DNA from 2 places in the Colwellia sp. RE-S-Sl-9 genome. Region 1 is predicted to be linked to the other one. Evidence: riboswitches for the same ligand, from Rfam matches in the RefSeq annotation. Region 1 holds a riboswitch; the other holds the start of a gene.
What was found. A riboswitch is a leader RNA that binds a small molecule or an ion and turns the genes downstream of it on or off. The one in region 1 is predicted to bind cobalamin.
Positions count from the first base shown of each region.

Region 2: it holds a riboswitch for cobalamin, as region 1 does, so the genes downstream of both, ACM9HF_RS09645 (ABC transporter ATP-binding protein) here and cobU (bifunctional adenosylcobinamide kinase/adenosylcobinamide-phosphate guanylyltransferase) in region 1, are expected to answer to the same signal.

Region 1 is NZ_CP182631.1:3,815,986-3,820,203, reverse strand. Features, by position in the region: gene ACM9HF_RS16575 (TonB-dependent receptor domain-containing protein) at 1-88, opposite strand, end outside; cobalamin riboswitch at 143-271, opposite strand; gene ACM9HF_RS16570 (cobyric acid synthase) at 327-1,820, opposite strand; gene cobU (bifunctional adenosylcobinamide kinase/adenosylcobinamide-phosphate guanylyltransferase) at 1,820-2,380, opposite strand; cobalamin riboswitch at 2,516-2,711, opposite strand; gene ACM9HF_RS16560 (TonB-dependent receptor plug domain-containing protein) at 3,050-4,218, opposite strand, start outside.
Region 2 is NZ_CP182631.1:2,251,524-2,255,741, reverse strand. Features, by position in the region: gene ACM9HF_RS09650 (FecCD family ABC transporter permease) at 1-848, opposite strand, end outside; gene ACM9HF_RS09645 (ABC transporter ATP-binding protein) at 845-1,657, opposite strand; cobalamin riboswitch at 1,785-1,989, opposite strand; gene ACM9HF_RS09640 (nitrate- and nitrite sensing domain-containing protein) at 2,013-2,198, shown strand; gene ACM9HF_RS09635 (DUF1499 domain-containing protein) at 2,643-3,365, shown strand; gene ACM9HF_RS09630 (PhzF family phenazine biosynthesis protein) at 3,425-4,218, opposite strand, start outside.

The DNA of each region.
Region 1 (4,218 bases):
TAGAAATAGCCGTTGTAATTGCTAGTAAAAGAACTGATTTTTTAAATGTGTTTGTTTGTTTAACTTTATGTGTTTGTAGTGCTTTCATGTTTTACCTCGTTAATGATGCCCTCCGCATCATTTGGCAGCCGTGTTTCACGACTTTATTAAATAAATTTAAGCGGTCGGGCTCATACATTTTTTATGTATTTACCGTTGCGGGGGCAGCGAGGAATTTTCATCCTCTTTCCTTAAATTTATTATGGTAAACAGTACTTACTACTTAAATAAGCAGTAAGTACTGTCGTGTTATGAGTAAAGAGTTAAGTTTTATTTATACGTAAAAACTATAAAATAGCTGGAGTATTAACACCTTCTTCGATAATTTTTTGAATTTTTTCTAGTGCTAAGTGATCCACACAAACATCGGCTAAGCGCTCTAATTGCACTTCTCTGTGTTGGTTAATATCAATAACAGGTTGATCTAAAGTTGTGATCCCTAACCAGTCTAAAACTTTCTGGGTAGGTTCTGGGCAATCAAAAAATCCATGTAGGTAAGTGGCTATAATCTGATTGTCTTCAGAAATACAGCCATCTGCGATAGCGTTATCGTTATGCATAATATGCAAAAGAGGATGACTTAATGCTTCGCCAGTCGAAACACCACAATGGATCTCGTAGCCTTGCAATGTGCAAGATTCATCATTTAATTTCATCACAGCAGATACTTGCGTTAAGGTTTTTTCTTGAGTCAGTGTGGTCGTAAAATCAAGTAAGCCCAGTCCTGTTATTTCTTCAACATGAGATTCTATATGTAGGGGATCAAATATCGTTTTCCCTAGCATTTGAAAGCCGCCACAAATCCCCATCACTTTACCGCCGTAACGCAAATGTTGATTAATTTCTTGCTGCCAACCTTGTTCTTTTAAAAATTGAAGATCTGAAGTCACGTTTTTGCTGCCCGGAATAATGATCAAGTCAGCACCTTGTAACGACTGCCCTATTTTTATGTATTGCAGATCAATATTAGGCTGTAAGCGTAACGGATCAAAGTCGGTATGATTACTCATATGAGGTAGTAGCGGAACAAATATCTTAACTTTGGCTTGGCTAACTTTATTGTTTAATGCAACGGCATCTTCAGCGTCTAACGCTAAATCATGTAAGTAAGGCATAACACCTAAAACAGGTTTACCTGTGCGTTCTTCTAACCAGGTTAAGCCTGACTCAAGCAGTTTAATATCACCTCTAAAACGGTTGATAATAAAACCTTTAACTCTGTTTTGTTCCGATTCAGACAATAATTCAAGCGTTCCTACAAGATGTGCAAAAACACCGCCTTTATCAATATCTGCCACAATAATTACGGGACAGTCTACCGCTTCAGCGTATCCCATATTGGCTAAATCATGAGCGCGTAAATTAATTTCTGCGGGGCTGCCTGCGCCTTCTACCACTAATACATCGTACTCGTTAGCAAGGCGTTGGTGCGATTTAAGCACAGCTTGCATGGCTACTTTTTTATAGTCGTGGTACTTACCCGCTTCCATATTAGAAATAGCTTTGCCGTGAACAATAACTTGGGCGCCAGTATCGCTATTGGGCTTTAATAAAATAGGGTTAAAATCTATACGCGCTTCTACTTTGGCTGCTATTGCTTGTAATGCTTGGGCACGACCAATTTCGCCACCGTCTTTAGTTACCGCACTATTTAACGCCATATTTTGTGGCTTAAATGGTGCAACTTTAATTCCTTGATTTACTAAAGCTCTACACAAACCCGCCACTAACGTACTTTTACCTGCGTCAGACGTTGTGCCTTGTATCATGATGGTTTTCATTACTTATCTCCCTTTAAGGTTAAAGGAAGGCCCGCCATAACAAAGTCGACTTTATTGGCTATTTCAGCAATAGCTTGATGTAGCCAGCCTGATTGATCTACAAATTCACGTGATAAATCGCCCATAGGAACGATACCGTGTCCTACTTCGTTACTGACTAAAATAATATGCAGATTTTTATATTTTTGACTGTTAATTAAGCTGGCTAATAATTGCTGTTTTTCGTGTTGGAAATACGCTAAATCGTGATTACATAAACAATTAGTAACCCACAAGGTAAGGCAATCAATTAGAATACATTGGCCCTTATTTGAAGTATTACTTGTTATAAGTTCAATAAGAGAGTCAATCGTAGCAGCTAATAAGAGAGGTGATTCTACCGTTTTCCATTGTGTGGGTCTGTCCTTCTGATGAAGTACAATACGGTTTTCCATCTCTTTATCAAGTGCTTGAGCAGTAGCTATATAGGTAACAGGTAGGTTTATTTTTTTGGCGCACTGCTCTGCAAGCGAGCTTTTGCCCGATCGCGCACCGCCTAAAATTAAATGTACTTGCCCCATACTGTCTCCTTATAAAATGTATCAATAAGTTAAAATGATCATTAAACATAGGTACAAGAGGGGAAGCAGAACACATTCATCTGTTCAGTAAAACAGATAAAAATATGAATTGTTCGAGTAGACCCGCTCGACCTTAAAATTCATGTATTTTCACCTGATATCCTGACTTACAGCATCTCAACATACACCTTCCCAAGTAAGTTAACTCAGTGGTATTACTAAATAGTATGTATGTCGCTCTGTTTACAGTTGCGGGTACAGTTGTGGATTTTCACCACATTCCCAGTTTTATTTCTTCTTTCTAAGCCAAAGCTTAATGATAAAATTGAATGAAATAAATATGAAAAATACATGATATATAGCCAAAACATTGCAATATGTGTATTGCAATGTTTTGGCTATAATTACGGACGAGATTATCGGTTTATAGAAAAAAATAGCAAGGTTTATTTTATTCTAGGCCAGTATTATAGGGCATAAGACTATAAAGATATGTTGACTCGCATGCCTACTACAGATACTCAATATTCTTACTGCATTGATTTATTTTAAGAATTTAAACGGTATTAATGTAAAAATAATAATAAAAAAACGCTCAAACATATATTATATGCTTGAGCGTTTAACCATTATTTTACATAGCAATTACTCGCTAAAAAACTAAAACTATTAAAACCTAAAGTTCAAACGTGCGTAATAAGTCATGCCATCAAAGCCGTATGGTAAAGCTCTAACTGGATATTTAAACGCACCATTAGTAATAGCATCAAGCACTTCATCTTGCCCTAACTCATCAGGTGTTTTATTAAATATATTGTTAATACCAATAGAAGCAGTAAAGGTCTCATTAATTTGACAATCAAGATTCACATCAATCAACACGGCTGACTCAACGGTACTCGTTGGCTTAAACCCACTGCCTAAGTTAATATGATCATTACCAAAGTAAGTTACATCCGTTTCACCGAAGTAATTCGCTCTTACAACGGTTGTCCAAGCATCTTGCGCGTAATCAAAGGTTAAGGTTGCACGTTTTTTAGGTTGTCCGTTAGTTAAAAAACTACGTTGTAAGTTGTCTAACGCTACCGATTCAGGAATACCGTTTTGGGTATTAACACTGTCAATTTCCGTTTCGTTAATGTTACCTGCAAAAGTTACCCCAAAGTCACCAGAAAGTAAGTCAGTATTGTATGAAACAATCACATCAACACCCTCTGTTATAGAGTTAACCGAGTTTGAAAAATAGTTAGCCTGTACTGCTCCGCTAGCCTCTAATGCTGTAACCGCTGCTGGATTAAACGCTACGTCGTCAGCATTAAGTAAACTGCCTAATGTAATTCTATCGTCAATTTCTACACGATAAGCATCAATCGTTACAGATATGTCATCAAATAAAGTGATAACAGCGCCTAAACTATAGTTTTTCGAGGTTTCTAGACCTAAGCTATCAACACCTAAAGCGGATGGAAAATCTGAACCTGCTGTTGCAGTAAACGACGGTAACAATACGCCATCAGCACCTAAATTAGCAGTATAAGCCGTGTACGCACTTTGTTGAAGTGAAGGTGCTCTAAACCCCGTTGATACAACACTACGCAATGCAAAATTTTCAGTGATGTTAAAACGTGTTGATAATTTACCAATTAATTTATCACCTGCATCTGAAAAGTCTTCATAACGAAGGGCTGCACCCAAATTCCAATCTTCCATTAACTGTATTTCTGTATCTACATAAAAGGCATAACTATGTCTATCCGCACCGCTTGCTGCGTTAGGTCTTAATCCTGGATAGGCTTGAAAGCCACATTCTGCAAAAACTGAATCATCAATTACCGATG
Region 2 (4,218 bases), 1.6 Mb from region 1:
GCGCTGGTAATGCCCACAAAAGGCCTAACAATATGTGGGATCATCAAACCAATAAAGCTAATGCCGCCACAATAAGACACAATAACGGCTGTTATTGCAGCACATAAAATAAGGGTAATAACACGCAAGCGTTCAACTTTTACTCCTAAGGTGCGAGCGCTGTCGTCACTGAGTAATAGCGCATCAAGCTGGCGTCCTAATAAAAGTGCAATAAGCGTAGCAATAATAATTACGGGGGATATCAACAGTAGAGCGTTGGTGTCTGCTCTGGCTAAACTGCCCATGAGCCAAAAAATAACGCGGTTACTTGAAAAAGCATCACCGCTGTAAAGAATAAAGGTGGTTAAAGAACTTAATAAGAAGGAAACCGCTACGCCTGCTAACAGTAAGTGCTCAATGCGACGCCAATTATTTTGATATATCACAATTAAAATAAGTCCAACCGCTAATAAAGACCCTAAAAAAGAGGCAAAAGGTAACGAAACAAGCTGCATTGATACCGGTAAAAACTGAGTTAAAGTTGCCCCTAAGCCTGCTCCAGAAACAATACCAAATAAATACGGGTCGGCAAGTGGGTTACGTGTCACGTTTTGCATTAAAGCGCCTGCTAAAGCTAAACCAAAGCCCGCGATAAAACCAAGCAATACCCTCGGAAAGCGTATTTCCCATAAAATGGTATCGTAAATACCTTTTTCACACCCTTGAGTTACACATTGCCATACTGCTTTATGGTTTAATTCAACAACACCAAACCCAATAGAAGACAATAACGTGATAACAACGAGGCTAACAATTAACAAGAGCGAATATTTGTACGGTAGCTTTTTTGTTAATAAGTGATTTTTCATGATTGTAGCCACTTTGATTCGTCATTTACTTGGTTGTTTATACCAGCAAAGGTAATTCTTGTTTTTTGAGTGAAAGGGTTTTTATCAATAGCGCATTCTAGTTTAAATACATCAGTTAAGTTTTCGGCGGTAAATACACTTTCAGGTGTGTCATCTGCTACAAGTTGACCGTTGTTTAACATGAGCACTCTATCGCAATATTGGGCGGCTAAATTAAGATCATGAATAGTGATCAATAAGGTTATGTTGAGGGACTTGGCTAACATTAATATTTGATGCTGATAGTACATATCAAGATGATTCGTAGGTTCATCCATAATCAAAATATCAGGCGCTTGTACAATAGCTCTAGCAATTAATACTCGCTGCTGCTCACCGCCTGATAAAGTACTAAATAATTGATGCTGTTTTTTTATCAGATCAACCTTGATTAACGCTTGTTCAATATTGTGTTTGTCGGCATCTGTATTTATGTCAAACAATCCTTTATGAGGGATAAGCCCCATACCTACAATATCTAAAACAGTTAAGTTGAATGCAGACTCTGAATGTTGGCTAACCACAGCGACTTTTTTGGCTATATCTTTATTATTAAGGTTTTTAAGGGGCTTGCCATGCAAATAAATATTACCAGAATAATCTGAATATTCGCCGTATAAACATTTAAGAAGAGAGGTTTTTCCTGCGCCATTGGGGCCAACGATAGCAACGGTTTCACTTGCTTTTATTTGTAGGTGAATACCTTGAATAACCTTTTTTGGGTTTGCAGACCAAGTAACATTATTTGCTTGTAGAACAAAGGGTGACATATGTGCCTTAACCATAATAGCGAATAAAACATAGCGAATACAATTTTAGGAAATACAAGGACACATCATAAGAAGTCACTCATAATTATATGAGAGATATTCTTAGTTTTTCGCGTTACCCGCACGTTCACTAAAGGCGATTAAGGCAGGTGTTCTGACTTAAGTGTTTAGTGATGTTATTTTAACCGTCACTAAACTCTCTTTACAGTTGCGGGAACAGTTATGGAATTAAGTGGTTGTTAATAAAACTAACCATGTCTTGCACCATATTCCCCTTTAAGTTTTTCCTCTAATAAATAAGAGTAAAAAACACCTTAAAAGCGCCGACATCTTACCACAGTTATTTTTTAATTAAATAACAGTATTTGTTTTATCAATATTTACCAATGCTATGCAACAACCTGCTGTACTTGAAGTTGAAAAACTACGAAAAGTTGCAATGGAAAAGTCAGCAACGGGGAAATTTGGTATTGATGCAAGCTACTGGTTCGAACAAGCAACAGATAGAATAAAGCAGTTAAACAAGTTGAAAACAAACTAAATATATCAGTAATGAAACTAACTGATATATTAAAAATTCAGCGAATAGCTCGTTAATGTTAAGCGCTGATGTTATTTTTATTATAAGTTTTTTAGTTATAGTTATAAGCTACGTCGTGATTAAAGATTTAGATAATCGCATAAAAGATTTAATGGCCGTCTTTAGTCAAGTTAGAAAAGAAAACGATTTAACCGTTAGAACTAAATACATTGATAAAAGTGAGCTAAGCTAAAATTTCATACCTAAAATCAATAAATGATCAACGCTACAGCGTACTTGAACACAGCTTTGAATATTAAGTGGATATTATTTTTTCACTTTTGAAACCGAAGTTGAGCAATGAAATAATGTAAGCCATTCTAAGGTCTAGATATACTTCGTAGTACAATTATCCACATGCCTGCTAAATATATGGGCTTCTATTAATACCGATCTTAAGGCAACATGATGTTCATTAAAAAAATTATAACTATTTGTAAGTTTTTAACTATTCCTTTGTTACTGGGTTTTCCTCTTGCCGTTATTGCTTATCGTTTGCAATTATGGGGCATGGGAACGTCTTTTAAAATCATTCAATTTACAGGGTATGCTAGTATTGTTGTGCTGGTAATAGCGATAGTAATTGGTTTATTTGCGTTTTTTACAAAGCAACAACGTGTGCTTAAAAGTAGTGCTATAGTCGCTATTTTATTAGCTATACCGGCTGTTGGTTTATCAATGCAAGCGGCTAAAGCTAAGTCTTTACCTTTTTTACATCAGGTAAGTACTGACACGGTTAATTTACCTCAATTTAAAGCCATTTTAGCCTTGCGTGGCGAAGGAACTAATCCACTAGAATACGACAGCGAAAAATTAGCTCCGTTACAACAAAAAGTTTATCCAGAACTACAACCCATTGTAAGCATCTTGAACACAGAGCAAGCGTTTAATAAAGCTATTGATACGGCGATAAAATTAGGCTGGGAAATTGTTGCTAAAGATATTAAGCAAGGAATGATTGAAGCAGTTGATACCAGTTTACTCTGGGGTTTTAAAGACGATGTAGCTATTCGTATTCAAGCAACGGATACAGGAAGTAAGATAGATCTACGATCCATTTCTCGTATTGGTGGAACAGATCTTGGAGCTAATGCCAAACGTATAAAAAGCTTTATATCATCATTTTAATTATGCTTTTAACTAGGTTTGTTGATCTTTCAGGGGGCTGAAAAAACAATCTTGATAGATCAACAGATCCTAGGGTATTTTATCTTTTTACAATCAAATAAATAAGCAAAACCACTCACTTCTACTTTCGTAATTATACTATCACGTTTAAAGATTGAAGCTTTCAGTAAAGAAGGCGACTCCATTATTCTACCTTGCTCAAACGTGTAGTGTTGGCCATCTATAACCTTATACTTATCTAAATAACAGGCGAGAGCACCACAAGCGCTACCCGTAGCAGACTCTTCAGGAATACCAAATAAAGGTGCAAAGTTTCGACAGCTGGCTGTTAAACTATTTGAATTACTTTCTGAGATATTTTTTTGGGCTGGAGATAACTCAAACAGGTGAATGCCAATCGCATTATATTTTTCACTAAAACGCGATATTTTATCTAAATCAGGCACTATTGAATCTAAAGTTCCAAAGGGTACAGGTATTATTACATCAGCTAAGCCCGTTGAAATAATTTCACAAGGTAGATTAGTCGTAGCAAATAACGTTTCAGAAATATTTAATAACTCAGCTACTTCTTTGCTTTCAACTACACCTAAATATTGCGGGAGTGTTTGTTCCATATTCACTAAGGTATCAGTGGCCACTTTTACCTTTAACTTTCCCGCTTTAGTTTGTTGAGTATACTCTTGCGCTTCAATGATCTGTTTTTCGAACAATAATGAAAATGTTGCTAAAGTCGCGTGTCCACAAAAATCAACTTCATGATTCGGAGTAAAAAATCGAACATTAAAGTCGCATTCAACATCCGCTGATACAAAAGCGGTTTCAGAGTATCCCACTTGTGTGGCAATATACT